2 regions of the Paenarthrobacter sp. NPDC090517 genome follow, and region 1 is predicted to be linked to the other one. Evidence: riboswitches for the same ligand, from Rfam matches in the RefSeq annotation. Region 1 holds a riboswitch; the other holds the start of a gene.
The links. A riboswitch is a leader RNA that binds a small molecule or an ion and turns the genes downstream of it on or off. The one in region 1 is predicted to bind thiamine pyrophosphate.

Region 2: linked by a shared signal. The riboswitch ahead of thiO (glycine oxidase ThiO) and the one ahead of thiD (bifunctional hydroxymethylpyrimidine kinase/phosphomethylpyrimidine kinase) in region 1 are both predicted to bind thiamine pyrophosphate.

What each region holds. Positions count from the first base shown of each region.
Region 1 is NZ_JBIVXN010000001.1:459,592-463,688, forward strand. It holds gene rpmA (50S ribosomal protein L27) at 1-116, opposite strand, end outside; gene rplU (50S ribosomal protein L21) at 179-487, opposite strand; gene thiD (bifunctional hydroxymethylpyrimidine kinase/phosphomethylpyrimidine kinase) at 862-2,412, opposite strand; TPP riboswitch at 2,403-2,501, opposite strand; gene ACIQTW_RS02115 (Rne/Rng family ribonuclease) at 2,669-4,097, opposite strand, start outside.
Region 2 is NZ_JBIVXN010000001.1:882,539-886,635, reverse strand. It holds gene ACIQTW_RS04055 (ferritin-like fold-containing protein) at 1-499, shown strand, start outside; gene thiE (thiamine phosphate synthase) at 530-1,201, opposite strand; TPP riboswitch at 1,229-1,347, shown strand; gene thiO (glycine oxidase ThiO) at 1,340-2,611, shown strand; gene thiS (sulfur carrier protein ThiS) at 2,608-2,844, shown strand; gene ACIQTW_RS04035 (thiazole synthase) at 2,847-3,644, shown strand; gene ACIQTW_RS04030 (4a-hydroxytetrahydrobiopterin dehydratase) at 3,658-3,993, shown strand; gene ACIQTW_RS04025 (hypothetical protein) at 4,068-4,097, opposite strand, start outside.

The DNA.
Region 1 (4,097 bases):
CGAACGATGATCTCGCCAGCGGAAACTACCTGACCACCGAAACGCTTGACGCCCAGGTACTGAGCGTTGGAGTCACGACCGTTGCGAGTGGAACTCGCGCCTTTTTTGTGTGCCATGTGAAATGCCTGCCTCTAAATTTCTGGGGAAACTGAAAAACCTGAACAGCGGGTAACGAAAGTTACGCGATGCTGGTGATCTTGATCTTGGTCAGTTCCTGACGGTGACCCTGACGCTTCCGGTAGCCGGTCTTGTTCTTGAACTTCTGGATGACGATCTTCGGACCACGGAGGTCCTCGAGGATCTCAGCCGTGACCTTGACGTTGGCCAGTTCCGCAGCTGCGGAGGTGACCTTCTCGCCGTCAACCAGGAGCAATGCGGGCAGCTCAAGCGTGCTACCGGCTCCACCGGGGACGCGGTTCAGCGTTACGTAGTCTCCAACGGAAACTTTTTCTTGGCGGCCGCCTGCGCGGACAATCGCGTACACCACTTGGGTACTCACTTCTCTCGACGTTTATTACAAAATTTGCGTGCGGAACCTTGAACCGGAATCAGCCCTGGTTCGCGCTGTGCCTCAACGCCGTGGACTTCTGATCGAAGTCCGCGAGTCATCCCATGAACAATTCCAAGGGGCATAACCCAAGTGTTGGCGTAAGCACCGAAGATCAAGATTACGCTAGTTTGACCTTCAGCTGCAAATGAGGCCGGGTCCGGAGGCTACCTCGTGACTTGCATCACCAGTTGTAACGGACTCTCCCGGCACCGTGCCCATACAGCCTACAGGGTTTGGGCGAGATTAACGCGATCCAGCCAGCGACGCGCGGACGTGTCGCCGCTATCGGCCTCAAATACGAGCGTGGAAAGCTACTGAACGCGGGTGGACGAAACCTGCGCAAACAGCCTCGGAGCATCGAAGAACGCCGTCTCGTAGCGGCAGGACTGCGTGAAAGCATCCATCATGGCAGCCCGCTCCATGCCGGAAGCCGCGACGGCCGCAGCATCAGTGAAGTTGATCGCTTTCCGTGTGGCCTCAGCGAAATCCTCGTCGGCGTAGGTCTTCAACCAGTCCGCATATGCGTGGTCCGCAGGCGCACCGGCGTTTACGTATGCCGCATGCAGCTGCTGACCCACCTCCGCATACAACCAGTAGCAGGGCAGGATCGCCGCCAGCACTACGGCATAGCTGCCGGCAGCGGATGTTGCCAGTAAATGGTCAACGTAGGACTTGGTGACCGGTCCGGTTGCCGTGGAGGCCTCCCGCGTGCTCAACCAGTTCCTGTGCAACTCCGATTCAACCTCCAGGCACTGCTGTGATGCCTTTGCCCAGAACAGTTGTTCTTCCTCCGTGGGGGCCAAGGCGCCCGCACGTGCCAGGACCCTCGAATACCCATTGAGATAGATGGCGTCCTGGGCAAGGTAGTAACTGAAGTCACGTTCGGGCAGTTCGCCGGATTGAAGTCCTTGAATAAACGGGAGTCCGTAAATCGCTTCGAGTTCGGGGACGGCTTCATTCCACATCGCCGCAGCGAAAGCGCCCGGCTTGGATGCCTGCTGGAAGTGGTGGAAGTGGTCCACGGGCCCGTTGCCTTGACCCACGTGCAGGGTGTCAGAGGCCATCAATGCCCCTAGCAACCACGGCTTGACTTCCCGCAGTGAAACTTCCCAATCACCAGTTCGTGCCTGGACTGTGGCCAAGGCGGAAGACAGGGAGCACCCGGTACCGTGGCTGTTCCGCGTTGCAAGCTTGGGACCCGCAACTTCGATCACATCCTGGGACAATAGCCCGCTGGTGTTTACCAGCGCATCGGGGCACTCCGGCCCTGGCAGGTGTCCGCCCTTGACCAGGACCGTGTTTCCGTACTCCGCCGCCAACCGCTTGCCCTGGTCCAGCGCCGAAGCCCAGTCTGTTGCCTCCGGCTCCCCCAGCAACATGGCCAGTTCAGGAATGTTCGGCGTAATGAGGTGGGCCGAAGGGATCAGCGAACGCAATGCCGTCTCAGCAGACTCCCGGAGCAGTCGGTCACCACTGGTGGCCACCATCACCGGATCAAGGACCACGACGACGGGACGCACCTCTTCGAGCCAGCTCCGGACCTCTTCGATGACGGCTGCGTCGCCGAGCATTCCGATCTTCACGGCGTCAATGGTGATGTCACCGCTAATGGCGTCCAGCTGCTGACGCAGGAAGTGCGCGGGAGGGACGTGGACGGCACTGACCCCCCTGGTGTTTTGCGCGGTGAGAGCCGTAATGGCAGCCATGCCGTACCCGCCGAACGCGGCGATGCTCTTCAGGTCCGCTTGGATTCCGGCGCCACCTGAAGGGTCCGAGCCGGCAATGCTCAGAACGCGTGGGGTTGGACGGCCCGAAGCCGAAGCGTCGAGGGGGTACACCGATGAATATGATGATGCAGTCATGAGGACATCCCTTCGCCGGTGCTAACCGGACAGGTTCAACGGGTTTGGATCTCAGCCCGGCCCAACGCCCGGCACCCCGTGTCAGTCCCCAAGCGTAGCCGGGAAGCAACGCGGCGCGGGAACCGGGCCACGGCGACGCCCGGATGTGACTCTGAACGCAGCCCATGCGTGGATTGCAGCCCGGATGCAAAAGGACCCCGCACTACCCGCCGAGTGGCAGATAGCGCAGGGTCCTTTTCAACTTGTTCGCCGGAACTTAGAGCTCGGAAGCAGGAACTCCAACGCCTAGGATGATGGGCTCATCCTTTGGCGCCTTTTTGGCCGGCTCCACAGTCGCCTTAGCCTCATGGGCCGAACCCCGGGTGGCCGATGCCGTTACGTCATGGTGCTCGACACTGGTTTCATTGGCCGCTCCCTGGGCCCTGCTCGCACTCCGGTTACGGCGACCGCGACGTCCACGCGAGGCTGAAGCAGCCTCGGGATCTTCCTCAGCAGTCCGTGCCGGAGAAGCAGCAGCCTTCGGGGCTGAAACAGGCGCGGCTTCTTCCTCAGGTGCCGGGGCTGCGCCGAGGTGCGAAAACGCTTCGGCCAGGAGATCCAGGCTCATGGCAGGCTTGGCTGCCTGCGGTTCCTCGTGGTGCTCAACGAACGGCAGGGCAACTTCTTCCCCACCAAAGCGCAGGACGGGAGTAGATCTTGCTTCCTGGACTGCTGCTTCCCTGCTTGCAGCATCGCGGGCTGAAGCCCGTGCTTCGCCGGTAGCGGCTTCACTACCAGTGGAGGTGCCGGATGCAGGGCTTACGTCTGGTTCGTGCCGGCCCGCCGCCCGGGCTTCCTCCTCTGCACGGTGAACTTCGTCGTCGTGCAGGTGTGCGGCGTGAGCTGCAGCGGCAATTGTCGCCAGGGCGGCCCTGGTTGCCTCGGCTTTGGCTATCCGGGCAGGATCCTGCGGTTCAGCCGTGGTGGATGCTGTAACCGGGGCGGACGTGGTCGTGTGGACCTGCGCGGGAGCTTCGGCAATGGCCGGTCCCCCGCCCTTACCGCGGCGGCGTTTGCGTTCGGTCCGCGCAGCAGGCTGCTGCGCTTCCGTGTGCGGGCGGTGATGTTCAGCAGCCACCACGTTGGCGCGACGGTGTTCAACGGGCTCGTCGTGCGTGACGACACCCCGGCCGGCGCAGTGCTCGCACTGCTCACCGAAGACCTCAAGAAGGCCGGTTCCCATGCGCTTGCGCGTCATCTGAACCAAGCCCAGCGACGTCACTTCAGCCACCTGGTGCTTGGTGCGGTCCCGGCCGAGGCACTCCACCATGCGGCGGAGGACGAGGTCGCGGTTGGATTCAAGGACCATGTCAATGAAGTCGATGACGATAATGCCGCCGATATCGCGCAGACGAAGCTGGCGAACAACTTCCTCGGCCGCTTCAAGGTTGTTCTTGGTGACCGTTTCTTCAAGGTTTCCGCCACTGCCGGTAAACTTGCCGGTGTTGACGTCCACCACGGTCATGGCCTCGGTGCGATCGATGACCAACGAACCGCCGGACGGCAGGAAGACCTTCCGCTCCAGGGCCTTGTGGATCTGCTCGTCGATACGCCACGCGGCGAAGATGTCCTGATCCTTGGTCCACTTTTCGAGGCGTCCCACCAGATCAGGGGCAACGTAGGTCACGTAGGCCTCGATGGTGTCC
Region 2 (4,097 bases), 420 kb from region 1:
CGGAAACTTTGCCCTCCTCAATGACCGCCTGTCGGAGATGGGCCTGGACCCCGAACATGCGATGCTGCCGTTTCAGCGCTCCTTCGATCACTTCCACGAGCGCACCAAGCCGGGGGACTGGTTCGAATCCGTGATGAAGGCCTATGTCATCGATACCGTGTCATCAGATTTCTATAGGGCTGTCTCGATGTTCCTCGACCCGACAACGCAGCACTTCGTTGAGCGCGTCGCTTCCCCCGATCAGGCAACGGACGTCCTCCGCGTCCTGCTCAGGCGGGCCTTGGCAGATGACCCGCGCCTCGCTTCCCGATTGGCGCTGTGGGGCCGCCGCCTGGTGGGGGAAGCGTTGACGCAGGCGCAGCGCGTGGGCATGGAACATCCCTTGCTGGGGCCAATGCTGAAAAGCGGCGGGGACGCGCGTGCTGCGGTGAAAAGGCTTACGACGGAGCTCGCTGATAAGCATGCCCGCCGGATGATTGGCCTCGGCCTGACCGCCTAGCCCGCGGATCGCGCGGTACCTCCGACTTCCCTAGACGGTATCCAAAGCTTCCAGCAGCGACTTGGCCGCCGCCGTCGGGTCCGTTGCCGCTGTGATGGCCCGGACCACCACGATCCGGCTGGCACCCGCTTTCACAACCTGTTCAACGTTGCTGAGGTCGATGCCGCCAATGGCGAACCACGGGAGGGTCACACCGTCGGCTGAACGCTTGACCGCTTCTGCGGCATATGTGACCAGATCCAAACCGACAGCAGCGCGGCCGGGTTTGGTGGGTGTTGCCCACACTGGGCCCACGCAAAAATAGTCCAGTCCCAAGGGCCCTCGGGAAGTGGCCACAGCTGCATCGATTTGTTCTGTTGTGTGGGTGGAGAGTCCTATGCCGGTGGCGTTCGGCAGGAGTGTCCGGGCGGCCGTCAGGGGCAGGTCCTTTTGCCCGATGTGGAACACGGGAGCCCCGGAAATGCTGGCAACATCGGCCCGGTCGTTGACCGCCCAAAGCCGTCCGTGACGTTGTGCGACGCTCCGCAGGACGGCCAACATCTCCAGTTCCTCGGCAGCTTCCAGGGTCTTGTCGCGGAGTTGGATGATGTCCACGCCGCCTTCGAAAGCGGCGTCCACAAAGTCCTCAAAATCGCCCTGCTCCTTGCGGGCATCTGTGCACAGGTAGAGGCGGGCGGAGGCAAGAGCGTCAGGCTGAGTCATGGGAACCAGAGTAGTTCCTCTAAACTGGGCTCGTACTGCGGGAGCCGCGACATTCGTCATATGACTGTCCGGCTGAGAGGGCTTCAGCGCCGACCGCTTGACCTGATCCGGCTAGTACCGGCGTAGGGAAGGAAACAAATGGCAGATCCCCGCCATACCCCTCTTCATGCAGACGTTGCCGTCATTGGTGCCGGCGTCATAGGCCTCGGCATCGCTCACGAAGCCCGACGATTGGGCCGTTCAGTTGCGCTGATCGACCCCACGCCCGCTTCCGGCGCGTCCTTCGCAGCGGCCGGCATGCTTGCACCCGTCAGCGAACTCCATTACCAGGAAGAAGATCTTCTTGACCTAATGCTTGAGTCTTCCCAGCTGTGGCCCTCTTTTGTGGACGGACTGCATCGAGGCTCAGAGGACAGCGGATACCGCACGACGCCGACCCTCGCCGTGGGTGCCGACGCAGCCGACCGCCGGGCGCTTGCTGACCTAAGGTCGGTCCAGCTTGCCGCCGGCTTGGGAGTCGAACCTCTCGCTCTGCGGGACGCGAGGCAACGGGAGCCGCTCCTCAGTCCGCAGATCTCCTGCGCTTTTGACATTCCTGCCGACCACCAAGTCGATCCGAGAAGACTCGCGGCATGCCTCTTGGCAGGACTCGCAGCCCATTCGCCAGATGACAGTTCCTGGGTATCGGGAGCCGAGGACGGATTCGCCGTTGCTTCCAGGGCGCACGGTTTGCTGTGGGAAGGCGGGCGGGTCGCAGGAGTGGAGCTTGAATCAGGAGTCTATGTGCTCGCCGGAGAGACCGTGGTGGCCAACGGGCTGGGCGCGTCCAGGTTGTCCGGTCTCCCTGATGGTCTGAGCCTTCCGGTAAGGCCGGTCTATGGTGACATCCTCCGGCTCCGCGTCCCCGATCACCTGCGCCCCTTGGTCACATCAACGATTCGCGGAATGGTTCGTGGAGTACCTGTCTACATCGTGCCCCGGGACGACGGAACTGTGGTGATAGGAGCGACGCAACGCGAAGACGGGTTGTCAGCCTCTTCCAACGCGGTCTCGGCGGGTGGCGTTTACCAATTGCTGAGGGACGCCCAAGTATTGGTCCCCGCAGTGGCTGAACTGGAACTCCTTGAAGCAACCGCCCGCGCCCGGCCCGGAACTCCGGACAACGCCCCGCTGCTCGGGCGGGTCGGTGCTTCCAACGCCGACATCGAGGGCCTGGTGATCGCCACGGGATTCTTCCGCCACGGAGTCCTCCTGACTCCCGTGGCCGCCAAGATCGTGGGGGAACTCATGGTTAGTGGCTCAGCGGACCCCCGATGGGTCCCCTTTATGCCCCATCGTTTCGAGAGCAACGCCCCTGTTGCCCGAGCACTCACACCAGCAGGACGAACCACCACCAAGGAAACAGCATGAACATTAAAGTGAACGGAACCGACCACGCAGTCTCTGACGAAGCATCCGTCAGTACCCTCGTCACAGCCGTCACCGGTCGCGCCTTGGACGCCCGCGGACAAGCGGCCGACGGCGGCAAGCTGGGAGTCGCTGTCGCACGCAATTCCGAGGTAGTGCCACGCAGCCAATGGTCCGTGACAGCGCTCGCCGACGGAGACGAACTCGAACTCGTAACAGCAGTCCAGGGAGGCTAATCATGACAACAGCAAACGTTGACGTCCGCACCGACGCTCTGGTGATCGACGGCGTCGAATTTGGTTCCCGCCTCATCATGGGTACTGGAGGCGCGCCGAGCCTCGATGGCTTGGGATCAGCGCTCCTGGCTTCGGGAACCGAACTCACCACAGTGGCGATGCGCCGCTATTCGCCCGCCGAAACGGGCTCCCTGTTCCAACTGCTGGTGGACCATAACATCCGCGTGCTGCCCAATACTGCTGGTTGTTTCACGGCCAAGGACGCCGTGATGACTGCCGAGCTTGCTCGGGAAGCACTTGAGACCGATTGGGTGAAGCTGGAAGTCATCGCGGACGAACACACACTCCTTCCCGACGCCGTGGAACTGGTGGATGCAACGGAGCAGTTGGTGAACCGCGGCTTCAAGGTATTCGCCTACACCAATGACGATCCCGTACTGGCGCTCAGGCTCGAGAATCTGGGTGCAACAGCCGTCATGCCCTTGGGTTCGCCCATCGGGACCGGCCTTGGCATCCTCAATCCGCACAACATTGAGCTCATTGTGTCCCGGGCCTCCGTGCCCGTGGTGCTCGATGCGGGGATCGGCACAGCCTCCGATGCTGCCCTCGCCATGGAATTGGGTTGCGACGCCGTTCTGCTTGCCACCGCCGTAACGCGCGCGCAAAACCCGGTGCAGATGGGCGAGGCCTTCAAACACGCCGTGATCGCCGGTAGGCTGGCCAAGCAGGCGGGCCGGATTCCGCGGCGGGAGCACGCACTCGCATCCTCGGCGATGGAGGGCCGGGCAGAGTTCCTCTGATGAAGGAGCAGTCATGGCAGGTACGGACGAGCAACTGACCGAGGCAGCCGTCAACGATGCCCTCGGGGACCTTCCGGACTGGAAGTACCAGGGTGGCTTGGTGACTGTTTATAAAACCTCGACGGCGGCGGACGCGCTTGCGCTCATTGCCGCGGTTGGAGGGATCGCGGAGGATCAAAATCACCACCCGGATCTGGAGTGGCGCTACAACAGGGTTTTTCTCCGCTACGTAACCCACGATGCGGGCGGCCAAGTGACGAAACGTGACGTTGCCGCTGCCACCGCTGTGAGCGAAGCGGCCGCAAGGATAGGTGCAGCCGCGCAGCCTGAGCGGTATCCGCCAACCTGAAGCGCCGAGATGGCAGTTAACACCAATCCAAAGCTCGACCATTGGTGTTAACTGCCGTCTCGGGGGCTTAAGGCCTAAAGCCGCAGCGCCTTGGTGAGCGCCGC